Regions from separate parts of the Alteromonas sp. ABV4_150 genome, predicted to be linked through region 2. Evidence: predicted binding sites of a transcription regulator. Region 2 holds the regulator's gene; the other holds the start of a gene.
What was found. Region 2 encodes sigma-54, which starts transcription at its own class of promoters, with help from an activator protein. Its sites were predicted from a motif close to GTTGGCACGNNNNTNGNNT; they were not measured.

Region 1 (3,149 bases), 810 kb from region 2:
TAATACACGCCGTGGCACGAATTAAAAGCCACTCGCGCTCGGCTTCACCCGACAGCTTGTCTATATCAGAGAAGTCTACAATCTCTTGATATCTGTTTAGAAATAGCCATGTGTTACCAAGCGGCTCTGCCAGAAGGTTTATATCGGCACCCATTTCCAGCGCTTCTACAAACTCCATCTCAGCTGCAGTTAGGTAGCCATTAATAAGCAGTATTTCGCCCATGAGGATTTTTGCAGCTAGGTTTTCAGGGTCTTTCTGTAAGCTATTTTTCAGGTGGATATAGGCTTCGTCGTACTCGTTTTGATTAAACGCAGTAAGCGCTTTTTCATAGTCCTCTGACGTAGTAGCAAAACTGTTGAAAGCGATTAATGAAGAGGCAACTGCAGAGACAACGGCGCGTTTTACAACACGCTTTTTATTATTAAAAAAATCCATATTAACCTTCAATACATAGCCAAGCTGCTGGCTGAAAAATAGCATAAAAAAAGGTGGCCTGAGCCACCTTCTAAAGATACGTGTTTTCTACGTGTTTTTAAACCATAAAACGAGACGCTTGCGGCGATAAAGCATCAGTCCGATACCCATTAGCATTAGTGCCGTAGCACCAGGCTCATTGACGTCGGTTGTCGTGTTTTCGCCTTGTCTAGAAATACCTAGCGAGGCTAGTTTAAAGCCTGAACCAGTAAAGTCATCCATACTACCGTTTGGATCAAAATAAGTATTGTATGCGCCGATAAGCCAATATTTTGCTTCGGTCAAAGTAGGATAGGTTACTTCATACTTCCCAAGCCCTTGCGGTGTTCTAGAAATATTCTTATGTGTGATCGAAGTGATGGCACTTGATGAAGCAATATTTTCCCATGTAGTTACAGTGTTCGATGCGTTTTTAAATATGTCGATATCATTGAATCCAACAACGGTTAACTGTTGTTCGTTCCCGGCACCAGTAAGATAGTTGAACTTCGTATTAGTAAGTGCTACTTCTTCACTAAATGAGAAAAGCACCATGTCGAAATCGTATTTCCAGTCACCTTTGTTGTTATCGATAGTATGCCAATCAGTAAGGTTGCCACCATGGTCTCTATTGCGCATTGACAAGCCGTATGTCTTCGAATAACTAAGGCCGTTTTGTCTTACTACACGCTCATCACCGTCGGTGTCAGAATATTCTGTGTCCGCCCAAGTCGTATAAGAAACGTAGATATCAGAATTATCGACTTTAATTGAGTTAGTTGTAGGCTCAAATCCTTTGCTAACTTTCTGAGCAATCATATCGTAGTTGTAGTATTCGAGCATTGAATCACCAGCGTAAGACGCTGACGTACAGATTAAAAGCAACGACGAAAATGAAAATTTTAACAGCTTGTTCATAGTTATTGGCCTTACAGCTTAAATTCAACAAAGAGGCAATTTATTTTTTCTCTAAGCTGGAATTGTGCCAATTTTTCAAGTGTATGTTTTTTATGTATTTTTTGTTGTATTAAGGTGCGAGGGAAAAGAAGTGAGTAAAAAAAACTGACAGGTTATACCACCTGTCAGTGATCTAAAGTCTAATTTCTTTAAATGGTTTTCTTGCGGCGCCACATAACGAACAGCGAACAAGCCATAAGTAGGCCGATGGTACCAGGTTCAGACACTTCAGTGGTATCTGGTGTACCTGTTGTTTCTTCGACAGAGAAACCAATATTGGCGAGTTTGAAAGCGTCGTTGTTAAATTTTCCACCAATATTTCCAAATACTGTATTGTATGCCCCTACAAGCCAATATTGTGCTGACTCAGTAAACGTGAAATCTGCACGGTGATCTAAATATTCACAACTCTCAATGTCGAATGAAGCTGACGTTAGGGCATCTTCAACAATATGACTCCATGTGTTAACGCCAGACGTTAGTTTAGAGGTGTTACTAAGCGCAGCCACAGACACTTGACTATCTCTACTATCATAAAGCCAAGAAAAACTGGCGCCAGTTAGCGTTACCGCAGAATCAAATGAGAGCAATATAAAATCATAATCTCTTTCTACATTTGTGAAGCGGTAGTTTTTCGAGTTATCGCTGCCGCTAGAGAAGTAATTGAGGTTATCAATGGCGTGGTCGGCGTCGCCACGATAGTATGCTTCATCATCGTTTGTTATTCCGTAAGCCCATTTATCTGAGATTTTTTCTAACTTTGCGCCAACGACTGTTTCGCCGGTAACTCCTTGTGTGTCAGAAAAGGCGGACATATTAATATTTAATCCGTCTATTTGAACAAAGGAATTATTCGTCTGATTGGTTTGTGTCACTTTGTCATCGACTAGATCGTAAGTGTATTCTCCCAACGGGGAGTTACATACATTGCTTTGATCGTTGTTTTGGCTCGATGACCCACAGTGAGAATAACTTTGCTTTTTATAGTAGGTAGCGAATGCTGAATTAGCACTCAGGGTAGATAGCAAAGCTGTGGAAAGTAATAGTACAGTTTGCAAAGAAAACGTTTTTTGTAGCGTTCGCATAATTGCTTTCCTATATATGAAGCGCAAAGCACTTTAAGTACACGCCGAGTGATGTAAGCGCACATTATGCGAACACAAACTTGGTAGTACCTAATTTCAACATGGACTTGTATGATATATGAACGGTGAGCTATTTAAGGTATGTAACCGTATACCTAGTTATTAGTTGTTTGTTTAATCGTGAGCATACGCGGTACTGAATAAATAGAAGCCAAGCGCCGGCATTGTGGTAGGAGTACGTGTAATAAATGCAAAGCTAATAACGTTTAGCATCGGCGTTATGTAAAGGAACGAGGCAGTCTTTTTACTTTGCTATGCGTTCCTGCATATCTGTGAAATAATTAGTGCAATTGTATATGTAGAAGTATGAGGACATATGTCTGATCAAAAACGTAAAGGGATATACTTACTTCCCAACTTATTAACAACAGCAGGGTTGTTTTCCGGTTTTTTTGCTGTGGTTTCATCCATGAACGGAAGATTCGAGGCCGCCGCAGTAGCTATCTTCGTCGCTATGATCTTTGATGGCTTAGATGGTCGCGTGGCAAGAATGACAAACACACAAAGCGACTTCGGTGCTGAGTTTGACTCTATGGCCGATATGGTTTCTTTTGGCGTGGCGCCTGCACTCGTTGCTTACAACTGGGGTTTGA
Region 2 (3,149 bases):
AGCAATGACTTTATCAAGGCCTGCGAGGCGGCCGTGGGGCAGCGCTATGCCATTACCAATACCCGTACTACCCATACGTTCTCGAGCCATCAAGCTATTTAGAACAGTTGCCTGGTCGATGTTATCGTTCTGCTTGGCAGCGATATCAGCGATGATCTCAAGAATTCGCTTTTTACTATTACACTGAACCGCACACTCGGTGCGGTCCAGACTTACGATGGCTTGTATATCCATACTCAATTAACTACTAATGTTTTTTCAGTTTTTCCTTATGCTTGATTACCTGCCGGTCGAGTTTATCAACCATGCTGTCAATCGCCGCATACATGTCGGTATTTTCTGAGGATGCGAATACTTCAGCGCCACTTAAATGAACGGTCGCTTCGGCTTTTTGATTTAATTTTTCAACGTTCAGGATGACATGCACATTAGAAATGTGATCAAAGTGACGTTCAAGTTTGCTGAACTTCGTATCGACATAATTACGCAAAGAGTCGGTGATTTCGACATGATGACCAGTAAGGTTGATTTGCATATTTCGTCTTCCTTATATTATTAAGCCCAGTTAGATAAGGCTTTTGCGTTGGTTCGACGGCGGGATCGATAACGATTCCCGGTATTTTGCTATTGTTCGCCGAGCGACTTTTATGCCTTGCTCGGCCAACAACGAAGCAATCTTGCTATCACTTAGCGGCTTGCTAGGATTTTCGGCAGCCACTAACTTCTTGATCAATGCACGAATCGCTGTGGATGAACACTCACCACCTGACTCGGTTGCAACGTGGCTTGAAAAGAAATACTTCAGCTCGAAGATACCACGCGGCGTATGCATGTATTTTTGCGTTGTCACACGTGAAATAGTGGATTCGTGCATATCTACCATTTCTGCGACATCATTTAGCACCATTGGTTTCATCATTTCCGGGCCGTGCTCAAAAAAGCCCATTTGTTGCTGCACAATGCAATTTGCAACCTTCATCAAGGTATCGTTACGAGACTCTAGGCTCTTTATGAACCACTTGGCCTCTTGCATGTGTGAGCGGATGAATTGTGAATCGCTACTATTCTTGGCACGGCGACTCATTGCTGCGTACTGTTGATTTACGCTTAATTTAGGCAGACTGTCGGGGTTCAGCTCAACCACCCAACGGCCATTTTTCTTGGTTACTGAGACATCAGGAATAACGTACTCAGGCTCTTTAGTAACTAAAGCACTACCTGGGCGAGGATTCAAGGTTTGGAGTAAACGCATTGCTTCTCGCAGCTGATCTTCTTTCAATCGGCTCTTACGCATTAGCGTGCGGTAGTCTTTACTGCTCAGTAAGTCTGAATATTCCTCAATAAGCTGCTTCGCTTCAGTAAGCCACGGTGTGTCTTCTGAAAACTGGCGCAATTGCACCATAAGACACTCTTGAGGTGTACGAGAACCTGAACCAATGGGGTCGAACATTTGAATGCGCTTAAGCACACATTCTATTTCGTCCATTTCGATAGGCTCTTCTAAGTCATCGTCATTAACAGCATCTAAGATATCGTCAAGGGTAACGGTCAGATAACCCGACTCGTCAATTGAGTCGATAATAGCTGTGGCAATAGCACGGTCAGTATCTGAAAAATGAGTCAGGCGCATTTGCCAAAGTAAATGCTCTTGGATGTCTTCGGTAGTTTCACCTTGGAAGATTTGTTCGTCATCATTAGACGGGCCAGGCGCAGGCGCAGAAGAGGCGGAGTAGTACTCGTCCCAGGTGCTGTCGATAGGCAGCTCATCCGGAAGGTCGTTCTTCTCCAGTGCATCTCCTGCTTCTAGCGTGTCGCTTGATGCAGAAGCTGTCGCTTCAGCTGCACTATCGTCACTATCGACATTGTTCTTTTCTACTTGTGGCTCGTCGTTACCTTCTTCCACTTCTAACAGTGGATTAGAGTCGAGTGCCTCTTGAATCTCTTGCTGGAGATCAAGTGTAGAAAGCTGCAGCAGCTTGATAGCCTGCTGCAACTGAGGTGTCATGGTAAGTTGTTGGCTAAATTTTAGCTGTAAAGATGGTTTCATCTACGTCTTATTTAAATGCTCTAAATTGAATATACCAGAGCGAAACTGAAAAATGACAATTCGGTTACATTAACTATAGCCTGAATTGTTCGCCTAGGTATACATCCCTTACTTTTTGATTACTTAAAACCTGTTCCGCGGTTCCTTGCGCAATAAGCTCACCATGACTCACAATGTACGCCTTTTCGCAAACATCCAATGTTTCGCGTACGTTATGGTCCGTGATAAGGATACCAATACCCCTATCGCGAAGATGCTGTATTATCTTCTTTATATCATTAACTGATATTGGATCAACACCGGCAAATGGTTCGTCTAACAAAATAAATTGTGGTTTCGCTGCCAGAGCGCGAGCAATCTCAACTCGACGACGTTCTCCCCCTGACAAACTCATGCCCGTACTATTACGTATATGGTTGATATTAAATTCATCAAGTAGTGCATCAGCTTCTTCTTCTTGCTGTTGTGAATTTAAATCTTTACGGGTTTGCAAAATGGCCATGATATTTTCATGTACCGTAAGCTTTCTAAAAATTGACGCTTCTTGCGGAAGGTAGCCTATACCGCGGCGTGCGCGCTCATGCATTGGCTGGTGAGTAAGCTCACTATCATCAATTTCAATCTTGCCTTTGTCTAGGTTGACCAAGCCAACAATCATGTAAAAAGTGGTGGTCTTACCAGCACCATTTGGGCCAAGAAGACCGACAATTTGCCCAGTAGAAACTGAAAGACTCACATCGCGAACGACTTGTCGCGATTTATACGATTTAGCAAGGTTTTTAGCGCTCAAAGTTGCCATTGCTATTCATTGCCCTCGTTGTCTTTCTTAGACGACGTTTTACGAATAGTGTCAGGAGTAAACACTGTTGTTACTCGACCTTCACCATTTTCACCGGCGCCACCTGTTGCAAGCAATTGTTCAGTAATCATATCGAACGTAATTTTATCCCCTTGTACTTTACTAGAATCTTGCTGTAGTTCAGCATTACCGGCCAGAGAAATAGTGCGATTAACCACCTCATAGCGAATTTCATTAGCTTTGGCTGATACCGGTGTACCGTCTTCTAGTGATTGAGAGTAGCTTGCTGGGTTCCCTCGGGCG

Region 1: the regulator sigma-54 is predicted to act here: its motif matches at 1,426-1,444, upstream of xdp1 (exosortase-dependent surface protein XDP1).

What each region holds. Positions count from the first base shown of each region.
Region 1 covers NZ_CM149971.1:6,270-9,418, reverse strand. Annotated here, with positions in the region: gene prsT (XrtA/PEP-CTERM system TPR-repeat protein PrsT) at 1-436, opposite strand, end outside; gene xdp1 (exosortase-dependent surface protein XDP1) at 524-1,372, opposite strand; gene xdp1 (exosortase-dependent surface protein XDP1) at 1,561-2,496, opposite strand; gene pssA (CDP-diacylglycerol--serine O-phosphatidyltransferase) at 2,873-3,149, shown strand, end outside.
Region 2 covers NZ_CM149971.1:812,291-815,439, reverse strand. Annotated here, with positions in the region: gene ptsN (PTS IIA-like nitrogen regulatory protein PtsN) at 1-234, opposite strand, end outside; gene hpf (ribosome hibernation promoting factor) at 248-535, opposite strand; gene ACYX4M_RS03500 (RNA polymerase factor sigma-54) at 566-2,047, opposite strand; gene lptB (LPS export ABC transporter ATP-binding protein) at 2,121-2,846, opposite strand; gene lptA (lipopolysaccharide transport periplasmic protein LptA) at 2,849-3,149, opposite strand, start outside.